One region of the Peribacillus sp. NPDC056705 genome, then DNA from elsewhere that is predicted to be linked to it. Evidence: riboswitches for the same ligand, from Rfam matches in the RefSeq annotation. Region 1 holds a riboswitch; each other region holds the start of a gene.
What was found. A riboswitch is a leader RNA that binds a small molecule or an ion and turns the genes downstream of it on or off. The one in region 1 is predicted to bind preQ1.
Positions count from the first base shown of each region.

Region 1 (4,197 bases):
GAGTGACTTCTTTAGCATAAGTAATGATTCCTACTAAATCCTCTCCAACCATCATCGGGACAAACGAACAAGAAAGTAAGATGGACTTCCCGTACTTCGTCAGGAATTCTATATCTTTCCCTTTTTTTATCCCCTTTTGGTTTTCCAGGACATATTGGCAAGATGTACGGATCAATTCCGCGTCTTCTGCTGAGAAGTTCAAATTAATGAATGAGGCTCCATGTATTTCTTCCTGTTGAAAGCCTGTTACCGTTTCAAACCTTGGATTAACGGTCGTGATCATTCCGTTTAAATCAAGCATCAGCATCGGATAAGGGTTGTGTTCAAACAATGATTTATAGCGTTGTTCACTATCGAATAATTGATTCTCCGCGACTACTCTTTCAGAAATATCCCTGCCGATGACGACTAAGCCTTTTCGTGAACCATCCTCATTGAACAGAGGAACCTTGATCGTATCAAAGGTCTTGTGATTGCCATCGGGAAGAGGGACGATTTCCTCACACCTTGTGATTTCTCCTTTTACCCAAGTTTCTTCATCGGATACTTCACAGTAGATCAACGACTCTTTATAAAATTCTGAGTATTCCGCGAGCTCGCTGTCTCTTTTTCCCTTATAGTCCACATGCTCCAATTGAAATAATTGCAGGCCGAAGGTATTGGATTCAAGCCAACGGCCATCACCATCCTTAAAGTTAACGAAATCCACCATTGAATTGATGAGTGTACGCCGACGTTGCTCAGCTTCTTTTAATTGCTTGAATTCTTCCCTTTTAGCTAAATAAAGATATAAAACCAAGCCTATTGATAAAAGGAAAACAAATCCTTCCGCTCTTTGAAGTTGAATGAAGACCTCTTTGTTTTGGATATTTGTAGTTAAAAAATAGTCGAACACGACTAGTGTTAGAATCCCGGATAGGATATATATTGCTAAAATGGAGCGTTTGGACATGGAGATTCTCCCTGATTTTAAGACATTTCTAAGGTAAAATTACATACACATTTTAACAAACTATCGGAAAAAAATATATGCAGATTCCTAAATAAAAAAACAGGGGCCAAAGTGGTCACCTGTTTTTTCTGAAAAAGGTTTGTTTCCTTTTCTTTTTTGCACGCTTATAGATAATGAAAAATAGTAAGAGGACGAGTGCGAGTGCTGCTAGCGTATATTGGTTCATTTCAACAGATAATAGTCCATATGGAATGAGCGAAAGGAAGAAAAAGTAAATAAGGTTGCCAAGTGCCGTCGCTAATAAAAAATCCTTGAAAGTGACGGTGCTGACACCAGCTACCAAGTTAATTAAGCTTGTTGGGATCAGAGGGAAAATCCTGCCTGTAAAAACGTACATGAAGCCATGCTCCACTACGGTTTCTTGCCATTTTTCGCTAATTTTCTTTATGAGAAGTTCCTGAAACCAGTTTCTTGCTGCATAAAAAATGAAACCTGAGGCAACAACGCTTGTAAACCAACTCCATAGATATCCATATATGAATCCGAATATCGCGACATTGATGGTCAGGAGCAAAATTAAGGGGATGATTGTAAAAGAATTTTGTACAAACATCAATACGAATGTCACAATAAATGTAAGCAAAAGGTTTTCCTTCAAAATCCCAATAACAGAATCCAGATCACTTTTCCAAACCAAAGTGAATAACTCTGCATTATAGAAAATAAATATTGCGATTACCAATAGACCGATTATGGTCAGGATTTTTTTCAAAGGGCCACCACCATTCTTACTAGTAGTTTATCATTTTCGAGTTCATTGGTGAAAAAAGAGCTGCCGCATCATTGCAGACAGCTCTTTTCCATTATAGTGGGTTCCCGACACGAAGATTCCATTAAAGCCACTTTTCAAACTGAATTCTTTTGTTCATTCCATAAATGATTGGCGCTCCAATCAAGAGGACAACGAATTCACCGACAGCCGTGGTCATCCAGCTTAACCAGAATGGGAAGCCCAGGGCAAGATTCAGCTCAATTGCAATTAAAAACATTGTGAACGTGAAAAAGATAATCGTGGCGATCATCCGTCCTTTAATGCCTTTTATGAACCGAGAAACAAAAATGACAAGCAATAAGGCGAGCAGAGATTGCCCCACCCCGAAAATCAAGTCATATGGCACCATCGGCGAAAAGAGCAGATTCGATATGAAGACTCCGCCGACGATACCGTAGATATACTTTTTATTGAATACAATCAGATGATTCAATATTTCCGGTACACGAAATTGGAACATCTGAAATGAAATTGGTTGGAATACCAATGAGACCGCCACATACAAGGCAGCCAATAACCCGCTTATTACGAGTGTACGAACATTCATTTTACTCTCTCCCTAGTTTTTTATCGTGGGATGGTTACGAACCACGTTTAGGCATTTGCCCGATGTTTAATAGTATCCCATGTAAGCTTGTTTCGTCAATTTGTAAAGAATGGTTTTAATTTATAAGTTTCCAAGCAGGGGAAGTGGCTCAAGGATTTTGATTTATTGCAATGATGGATGATATTATTTCAATATGTACTTCAAAGGAGTGAATATAGGATGTCGATCGAAAGTGTCAAAAGCCATTTTAAACAATGGGACCGGGAAGGCGATGTAATGGAGTTCGAAACATCGAGTGCTACAGTGATTGAAGCAGCGGAAACCATCGGTGTTATCCCAGCGCGGATTGCTAAGACTCTTTCCTTTAAGGGAGAAGGTGAAAAAGCCATTTTGGTTGTTGCCGCAGGGGACTCGAAAGTGGATAATAAGAAATTTCGTCAGACGTTCGGTTTCAAAGCACGTATGCTTTCACCTGAAGAAGTGCTTGCACAGACCGGCCATGCCATCGGAGGGGTTTGCCCGTTTGGTTTGGCAAATGATCTAGCTGTTTTTCTTGATGTATCGATGAAACGCTTTGATACATTGTTCCCGGCATGCGGCAGTGCGAACTCTGCAATAGAACTTAAACTCGCTGAGTTGTTTGAATATTCAGGTGCTAAGGATTGGGTGGATGTATGCAAAGGTTGGGAAGAGAAGGGAAATGAGGAAACGCCGATAGGCAATGCATGCAGTTAATGGCCTTTGATGGTTTCAAAAAATCCACATGAATGGTATTGAGTCCACTACGGTGGACTTTATTTTAGTGGCGGCCGCATACATTTTCTATGGTTTAAGCGGAAAATCGGGCGGAAAGTGTTCCTGAGCGGAGGTTGAAAGATGTTAAATGAAAGCAAAAGAAAAAGCAATAACAGCTATCTTAGTCTTAAAACTCTTTATGAAGAGAATATAACGGTTAAGAGCATTGCCCAGGAGCTTGAGTTTTGCCATAAAAACGATCTGGCGGTGGATATCCAGAAAGCATTGGAAAAAAAGAACTTTGATATATTGGCAGTGCAAGATCAGGGGGAAATCATCGGGTATATCGAAAGGGAAGAACTCGGTGATGGAAGCATTTCTGAATATTTGAGAAACTTTTCACCAAGGGAAATGGTTTCGGATTCAACCCCTTTGATCCAGCTTCTCCAGATTTTTAAGAATAAAACAAGGGTGTTCGTATTAGAGAATAATTCGATTAAAAAGTTGATTACCCATGCCGACCTTCAAAAGCCTCCGATCAGGATGCTGATATTCGGATACATTACTTTATTGGAAATGAGGATGAGCGATATCATCCAGGATAGATTCGGCGATGGCAGCTGGTATCCAATGATCAGCGAAGACCGTTTAGAAAAGGCAACCGAATTATATAGAAGGAGAATCGATAAAAACGAGGATATCAATATAATCGAGTGCCTGCAAATCAGTGATAAATTCGATATCATACATAAAGATAAAGATTTGAGGCGCTTCTTCCAAATCCCTTCGAAAAGTAAAGGGAAGAAGGATGCAAATGCCATCCGGAAATTACGGGATAAGATTTCCCATGCTAATGAATTGGGTCTGGACATGTCATGGATGGAAATCATCGAGGTTGTCGAGTCCTGTGGCCGACTGCTCGAAATCTCTGAATCCTATCAGTATGAAAAATAAGGATCCAGCTAATCATGCTGGTTCTTTTTTAGCGCATCCAAATAGAAAAAACTGCCCATATCAGGCAGTCTCCCCCTTAAAACTCCGGCAGTTGATCCAGATTATTTTCTTTTATCCCATCGGGCTCACTCCGCAATATGTCACGTCCATATTTATGAAAGACGTCAACATTGGCCA
Region 1 covers NZ_JBHTYI010000006.1:203,052-207,248, reverse strand. The annotation lists gene ACFRAK_RS10895 (PAS domain S-box protein) at 1-952, opposite strand, end outside; gene ACFRAK_RS10890 (TVP38/TMEM64 family protein) at 1,068-1,724, opposite strand; gene ACFRAK_RS10885 (QueT transporter family protein) at 1,846-2,331, opposite strand; PreQ1 riboswitch class I at 2,338-2,382, opposite strand; gene ACFRAK_RS10880 (YbaK/EbsC family protein) at 2,551-3,066, shown strand; gene ACFRAK_RS10875 (hypothetical protein) at 3,208-4,020, shown strand; gene ACFRAK_RS10870 (DUF3892 domain-containing protein) at 4,097-4,197, opposite strand, start outside.

Region 2 (4,197 bases), on a different contig from region 1:
AAAAAATATCATCGGAAACATCATATAATTTTTCCGAACATCATTGACCATCGGTCAAATAAACATTGGGGGTTTTAAAATGGTAAAGAAATTCCTTCATATTGAAGGACTCATGGTTCTTTTAGCTGTGATTTACATCTATTCGTTATATGAATTCAGCTGGTTGATATTCCTGTTATTGATTTTGTCTCCTGATGTTTCCATGCTGGCCTACCTGATCAATGATCGAATTGGAGCAAAGGTTTATAACCTATTTCACACTTATACCCTGTCCATCTTCATGATTTTGCTTGCCATTTTTCTAAAGTTCGATGCATTGTTGATGATTGGTTTAATTTGGACCGCACATATTGGAATGGATCGCTTATTTGGGTATGGCCTTAAATACACAACTTCCTTCAAAGCTACACATATTCAAAGGCTGTAAAAAGCTTAAAAGGCAGTGTGATTACTCCATCACACTGCCTTTTGCTCACTTTTCTTTATACGCCCCGCTTGTTGCCCCATATATAGGTATGCAGCTGGGGGAGCACTTTCACATCATTCAATTCATCATCTGCTATCACTTTGTCTATTAACTCTTCGTACTTCTTCAAAAGACCGCTGATCAATTGACGATCATCCGCCGTCCTGCTATCGTCATTGCCGACCTGCAAATAAAAAGGAATATCCGGGTAACGGCCATGTACATGTTTGGCATATTGATAATCTTCCTCATTAAAGACGACAATCTTCAATGAGACATGGTTTTCAGGATTTCGATTGGCAAGGTTCAAGAGGATTTGATCGAGCACCGTAAAGTCCGTGTTCATTTTAGAGCTCGGCGGCTTAGGTGAAATCGTCAGTTCATCAATATCGAGAAACCAATCCTGCCATCGGCTCCCTTGTGTTTCGACACCTATCTTCATTTTATTTTCATGCAAGATCGCTATCAACCCGTTTAGGTTTTTCAGCAGAGCCGGGTTTCCGCCTGATATCGTCACGAAGGAAAAACCGGAACCCCCAATTCGCTTCAGCTCATCCCATATTTCTCTAGCAGTCATTTGGACGGTATCTTCCTTACCGGTGCCATCCCAAGTAAATGCGGAATCACACCAGGCACATGAATAATCGCAGCCGGCCGTCCGAACGAACATGGTTTTTTGACCAATGACCATTCCCTCACCTTGGATGGTCGGTCCGAAGATTTCCATAACCGGGAGTTTACTCACTTTCCATCCACTCCCGTCTGGCTTCGGCATAGCTTGTCGGCGTTTCGTATAGTCGAACAAATTCGACTCTAGCACCCTCATATTCTTTTAATGAAAGGGCTTCGGCCATTTTTTCATAAATCCAGACAACCATATTTTCAGCTGTTGTATTCATGAGCGGCAGGGTTTCATTCAAATAACGATGATCCAGGTGGATTTCAATTTCATTTTTCCATATATCCTTGATGTCCCCGAAATCTATCATCAAACCGCGTGAATCCGTATATCCGCTCAATCCGAATATGACCTTATATGTGTGGCCATGCAGGTTCTTGCATTTTCCTTCATAGTCATGCAGATGGTGCGCCGCGTCAAAGGTGAATTCCTTACTCACGAGAACCCTCTTGGTTGTATACTTCAATTGGCTGCGCTGAATGTCTTCATCTATTTTTTGGAGTTTATCCACTATTGTAAAACCGTACATCATGAAAGCACCACCCGTCTGCTTACATAGTCATCCAGTCCTTTTTTCCGCAGATTACATGCCGGACATTCTCCACAGCCGTCGGAGATGATTCCGTTATAGCAAGTCAGGGTCTTTTCGCGGACAAAGTCGAAGGCGCCAAGCTGATCCGCAAGCTCCCATGTTTCTTCTTTATTAAGCCACATTAGCGGCGTATCAATCACGAATGACTGGTCCATCGACAAGTTCAAGGTCACATTCAACGATTTAATGAATACATCGCGGCAGTCAGGATATCCGCTGAAATCCGTTTCACAGACACCGGTGACAATATGTTTAGCGCCAATCTGACTCGCCAGCACTCCGGCAAACGAAAGGAACAGCAAATTCCTCCCTGGTACGAACGTCGACGGCAATTCCCCTTCTTCTCCGTCCGCAACTGCAATATCACTTCTCGTCAATGCATTCGGTGCCAGTTGGTTCAGCAGCGACATGTCAAGGATATGATGGTTCACGCCCAATTCCTTGGCGATGTTTTGAGCGCATTCGATTTCCAAGCTATGCCGCTGATTATAATCGAACGTCACCGCTTCCACTTCCTCAAATCTCTCCAATGCCCAGAACAGGCACGTCGTACTGTCCTGACCTCCGCTAAACACAACCACTGCCTTTTCTTTCTTCTTCATTTCTATAAAACTCCTTTTTACGGAAAAAAACAGCACCCTAAGAATAGAGCACTGTTTCTCCTTAGTTTTTTTGAGAGGGTAGCTAGAACCTCTTCCGCCTTAACGCGGAATATTATATTTTTCCAAGTCAATAGTAACTTGAAAACGATCATAAATCAAGATGATTATATTTAGTGAATAGTAGAGCTGATGGAAAATTTGGTTATCTTTTCATTGCTTAAATATCCCATTATCCTTCCGATAAAATAGTGTGAATAAAATATCGATAAAGGGGTCCATTAATTTGAAAAGCATTAAAGGAAAGGTATTGGTGGCATTTTCACTCATCATATCTTTATGTGTCATCTTAGGAGCATTCAACATTTACAGCAGCAACAAGTCACTGGTTTATTCCCAGGATATCATCGAAAAGGAACTTCCGCTTCTTATCCAAGATGAAAAGCTGCTATATAATCTAGCACAAAGAACCGCATTCGCCCGAGCCTATATTCTATATGGTGACGAGAGTTATAAAGAAAGGTTCTTACAATATACTGAAGACAGCAAGGTCATCCAGGAAGATCTCCTGGCTTTGAGCGATTCTGATAAAGTGAAGGCATTGATCGAGAAAAGCCGGGATTGGAGGATGATGATTGTAGACCGGGTATTTCCACAATATGAAAAGGGAAATGAAGAACGAGCGAAAGAGATACTCAAAAATGAAGTGGCGCCAATCAGCAATGAAGTAATGGAGGGTTTCAAGGAGCTTGCTTCGGAACGCGAGGAATTGATTGTCTCTTCAGGTGAAACCGTCATCGCAAGCGGGAAATCGGTAAAGACGACAAGTATCATCATATCCATTGCGGCAGTCCTTATCGGCCTTCTGCTGGCGCTTGTGACTGCCAACCTCATTACCACCCCCCTCCTTAAAATCAGGGACAGGATGAAAATGGTGGCTGACGGAAAGCTGAATCATGAGCCCCTGAAGCAAAAGTCATATGATGAAATGGGCGAATTAACGGTATCCGCCAACCAAATGCAGAAAAACCTTCGTGATACGATCGAAAAAATGCTCGTTGTATCCGAATCCGTTTCCAACCAAAGTGAGAATCTGACTCAATCAGCAAATGAAGTCCAGCAGGGCAGCAAACAAATAGCGACTACCATGCATGAACTTTCGGAAGGTTCGGAGTCACAGGCCAACCGGGCAGCTGAAGTGGTTCGCATGATGGATGATTTCACCGGCAGAATCGAGTTGGCCCGCCTAGAAGGAGTGGATGTTGCTAAAAGTTCAACCGAAATCCTTTTCTTGACCAAGGAGGGCACCACTTTAATGCGCAGTTCGATCCAACAGATGCAATGTATTGATGGGATTGTAAAAAATGCCGTAGAGCAAGTGAAAGGGCTCGATTCCCAATCGCAGCAAATTTCGCAGCTTGTACAGGTCATCAAGAATATATCCAATCAAACCAATCTATTGGCACTGAATGCTGCCATAGAAGCCGCTCGTGCCGGTGAACATGGCAAGGGCTTTGCCGTCGTCGCCGATGAAGTGCGGAAACTCGCTGAAGAGGTCACACACTCCGTTGGGGATATCACCAATATTGTCTCCGCCATTCAAACGGATTCAAAAACAGTCGTCCACTCCCTGGAAGATGGTTATGCACAAGTGGATGAAGGCACGAAACAGATCACGCTCACAGGCCAAACCTTTGAAACAATCAATCACTCTGTCGGGAATATGGAAATGAAAATACAGCATATAACAGACGAATTGAACTATATCTCCACAAATAGCAAAAATATCAATCAGGCTATCGAAGATATCGCCGCGGTTTCTGAAGAGTCCGCAGCTGGAATCGAACAAGTCTCCGCCTCT
Region 2 covers NZ_JBHTYI010000002.1:141,389-145,585, reverse strand. The annotation lists gene ACFRAK_RS03115 (TetR/AcrR family transcriptional regulator) at 1-28, shown strand, start outside; gene ACFRAK_RS03110 (DUF4260 domain-containing protein) at 80-427, shown strand; gene queE (7-carboxy-7-deazaguanine synthase QueE) at 483-1,211, opposite strand; gene queD (6-carboxytetrahydropterin synthase QueD) at 1,204-1,674, opposite strand; gene queC (7-cyano-7-deazaguanine synthase QueC) at 1,674-2,339, opposite strand; PreQ1 riboswitch class I at 2,395-2,437, opposite strand; gene ACFRAK_RS03090 (methyl-accepting chemotaxis protein) at 2,623-4,197, shown strand, end outside.
Region 2: another riboswitch for preQ1. It lies ahead of queC (7-cyano-7-deazaguanine synthase QueC); the one in region 1 lies ahead of ACFRAK_RS10885 (QueT transporter family protein).

Region 3 (4,197 bases), on a different contig from region 1:
ATTATTAAGAGCATCCAGTTTATCAGAAAGAGTCAAGAAAATGGGGATGGAAGCCTATGAAAAAGCTTCGAAGGGCATATATCTAAAAGTGATTTCCGATTGAATGTCATGTCCAACCATACGGAAAGTAAAACTCAAGTGTGATATTCATCCTTGAGTTTTTTCTCCTCCCGTATGCTTTCTTTGACCTTGATTAAGGAAAGAAGGTAAGACTCAATAGGACCCAACATGCTTAAAAAACTTAAGTATCATTGTGCCGGGAGTCAGGACGCCCAACTGCATTTTTAGTGATCTATCTAATCTGAACCAGCACCCTTTACGAATTAAAAAATTATGGATGCTCTCAAAGTATTAACCCCATTTTCTAAGTAACCCTTTAAACAAGTTAATGTATAAACCCAACCTTCCTTTTGACCTATCATTTTATTTATCAATTCGGGATCGTCCTCTTCCAAACCTGATTCGTTCACTTCAATAATTGTACTCATTTTATCCGACTCTTTTAGGGTAATTGTAACAATCGTTTCTTGATCAATTCCTCCCCATGAGAATACGATTTTCCTATTTTCCTCTACTTCCAATACATGAATGGCCACTTCAGCATCGTATTCGTTATATCTCAATGTAAGCGTCCTGCCTTGTTCCCATCTTTCAGAACTCGATGAGAACCAGAAATTCCCGATTCTTTCTGGGTCCACTATGGCTTCAAACACTTCATTGGTTGGTTTGGCTATTTTAAACTTCGTGATTATTTGCGTATCCATCACTATCAACTCTCTTTCAATTTTTTTAAGTTTTCCACTACCACTTAATTATCCCGATCTACTGTTATCGGCGGCAGGGTCCGTCCCGTTTCAAGCAAGCTCTTCAGGTTACTTAGAATTGCTGGCCATCCATTATACAAGCCTTCAAAGGTATGATCATCATATACGAAATCCGTCTCCAGAAGCTCTTCATGCCTAAGCGTTAATTTCAAAGTCGAATCATCCATGGGCTGCAGTATAAAAGTGACCCGAGTAGGCTGCTCGCGAGGTGTTTCGTCTCCTGTCATGTTCCAAGTGAACGAGAGCAGGTGCAGCGGCTCACACTTGAGTACTTTACCATGATCAGTAATACGCCCATCTTCCAGCATAAATGTAACGCTTTTAGCCTTCTTGCCAGTCAGACTGGACTTGGCATCCAAAATGGTACCTCTTCGTGACTTCACCGCTCGTCAGGGCTTCCCAAAGCTTCTCTGGTGTGGTTGCGATATAAATAGCATGAACAAACGATGGTTTTTTTATCATCTTTTTTCTCCTCGCGTTTATACCTCATATCAAGATCGTAACATTATTCTATCAATCATTTTCGGCTTTTCATATACAGCTGGTCTAGCAGTTTTCTGCGACAAAAATCGCCAGAGTCATTGAATTGACCATTGTCCGTGCAAGCCATATGGAAACTTCTTGATTTCCAATCGCTTTCAAGCTACGATAAATAAGGAAAATGATAATCCGCTCGGGCGGAAGAGGTTCTAGCTACCCTCTCAAAAAAACTAAGGGGAACAGTGCTCTTTCTTAGGGTGCTGTTTTTTCTGTATAAGGAGAATTAAGAAATGTTAAGAATTTTATTGTATTTAGTATCCATCATCACGGCGAATGTGGTTACAGCAGCTTTTGCGCCATTGCATTTTGGCATGTTCATCATTCCGATGGGTACATTGCTCATCGGGGGAACCTTCATCTTTCGAGATCTCGTCCAGAATAAATTCGGCCGCGCAAAGACCTATATATGTATCGTCACTGCACTTATTTTATCTGCGTGTGTATCATTTTTATTAGGAGATACGTTATTGATTGTATTTGCTTCCGCATTATCGTTCGTTGTCGCAGAAACAGCGGATACGGAAATATATACCCGTTTAAAACTCCCGATGAGTTGGAGAGTGTTTTACAGCGGAATCGTTGGAGGGTTTTTCGATTCGGTGATATTTGTCGTGATTGGCCTAAGTCCATTAGGTGCCAATATATTGCCATGGGAAGCAGTACCCGCTGCGGTCATCGGCCAAATCATCGTTAAAACGATCATTCAGTCAATTGGTGCCGTACTGTTGGGACGAATTAACGTAGAGCTGGAGAAACGTGTAGTCTCCAGTTAAAGCTAGGAGGGATGCACTCGATGGATGGAACCAAAAAAGAAAAAGATAAATGCTATTGCCTCGAGGCTTTTCGTGAAAAATATGGCCCGCATGTTCAAGGGGATTGTATGAAGCTCTCTTGCGCCAATTATCGCAAGCATAAAGGAATAGACAAAAAAAGACCTAATTAGGTCTTTTTTTTGCGTGAACGGAGTAACTCACGAGTAAACGGTGCGAAATCATGAGTGTAGTATGAATTCACGAGTAAGCGGTGCGAAATCATGAGTGTAGTATAAATTCACGAGTAAAACAGCAAAATTCACGAGTAAAAGTGCGAAACTCACGAGTAAAAGTGCGAAACTCACGAGTAAAAGTGCAAAACTCACGAGTAAACGGTGTGAAATCATGAGTGCAGTATGGATTCACGAGTAAACAGCCCAAAACTCAGCAAAAAAAAGCTTCCTGCGCCTTTCCAAGTAATGGGTGCAGGGAGCTTTTTATTTTGTTTAGAATTGCTCTGCGCTTTTCCGGACTAATTTTTCAAGGAAGTAAAAGCATTCTCGTTTCCTTTCAAGTTCGGTTTGTCCATTTTCGGTGACGTGATAATATTTCCTGCGGCCTGAATCTGACTCTTTCCAATGGCCTGTTATGAATTCCTTTTTTTCTAATCGTTTAAGGGCGGAGTAGAGGGTGCCTTCACTTATTTGATATTTTCCCATGCTCATTTCCTTCAAGATCTTCGTGATTTCATAGCCGTATAGCCTTTTTTGTGAGAGAAGTGAAAGTAAAAGGAGGTCAATGCTTCCCTTCATTAATTCTTTATCCAAATAAATTCTCCTCCTTTTCATTTTTAGTGTAATATGGTGTACATCGTATCACAAGGTGCATTTTACTTTTCTTAAAAAAAATGGTTAAATGACGATTGCTAAATAATTTTAATCATAGTAAAATGTGCTTCGGAACGGATGAGTTGTTAAGAGTGTGGTAAGGATACAATATACATGATTTAATTGTTTTAATGAAAATTCGGAATAGGATAGAAGAATCACTACTCAAGGGGTATTAATTGATTTTTTTTCGAAAATCATTTAGATTCTATTTATCAACATGAGCAAAGAAAGAAGGTCCTAGATAGATGAAAGTGAAAGCACCTGAGTCATTCACATACAGAGGTGGAAAAAGAGCTGTTCTTTTACTTCACGGGTTTACCGGAAGTACAGGAGATATGAAGAAATTAGGAAAGTACTTGAATGATCTCGACTATACTTGCCACGGACCTCTTTATAGTGGGCACGGAGTATCAGCCGAGGAACTTGTTAAAACAGGTCCAAAGGAATGGTGGAAAGATGTAGTTGATGGTTATAATTTCCTTAAGGATGAAGGCTATGAGGAAATTGCTGTTGTGGGAATTTCTTTAGGAGGAGTTTTCTCATTAAAAGTGGGAATTGAATTGCCTGTAACAGGGGTGGTTTCAATGTGTGCTCCGACGAAAGGAAAAAGTATCGATCGACAAAAGAACCGCTTGCTCAATTATGCACAGGCTTATAAGAAGTTTGAGGGCAAAGATGCAGACCAAATTGCTGCAGAAGTGAAGCTGCTGGCAGAAGAGCCTATGCCTCAACTAAAAGATGTGTTGAATATTATAAATGAGACAGGTGAAGATTTAGATTTGATCACATCACCAACTCTTGTTTTACAAGGGCGTTTGGATGATCCCGACTATACGGAGAGTGCTACAGCGATTTTCAATGAAGTCGATACGCAGCATAAACACTTGATATGGTATGAAAAATCAGGTCATATCATCACATTGGGTAAGGAACGTAATCAAGTGTATGAAGATGTTTATAAGTTCTTGAATACACTGAATTGGTCGGAGTAATAAGCGAGTTAATAAATCCCCTTTACGTTGACGTGTTATAAGCCTACATGCATACGTAGGCTTTACACAATGTTTAGGGGTTTTTATTTTGGCTCTTTGTAGAAAAAAACCTTTAAGTTATCGTTATTATCAAGAGTTGCCAATAAAATATCGTTCACGTCGGCATTATAGGTTGTTTTGATTTCTTTTTTCAGCCATT
Region 3 covers NZ_JBHTYI010000002.1:147,580-151,776, forward strand. The annotation lists partial or broken gene ACFRAK_RS03125 (HD domain-containing protein) at 1-103, shown strand, start outside; gene ACFRAK_RS03130 (SRPBCC family protein) at 324-764, opposite strand; gene ACFRAK_RS03135 (SRPBCC domain-containing protein) at 809-1,183, opposite strand; PreQ1 riboswitch class I at 1,502-1,544, shown strand; gene ACFRAK_RS03140 (VUT family protein) at 1,595-2,137, shown strand; gene ACFRAK_RS03145 (hypothetical protein) at 2,158-2,307, shown strand; gene ACFRAK_RS03150 (PadR family transcriptional regulator) at 2,623-2,943, opposite strand; gene ACFRAK_RS03155 (alpha/beta hydrolase) at 3,252-3,998, shown strand; gene ACFRAK_RS03160 (DUF421 domain-containing protein) at 4,082-4,197, opposite strand, start outside.
Region 3: another riboswitch for preQ1. It lies ahead of ACFRAK_RS03140 (VUT family protein); the one in region 1 lies ahead of ACFRAK_RS10885 (QueT transporter family protein).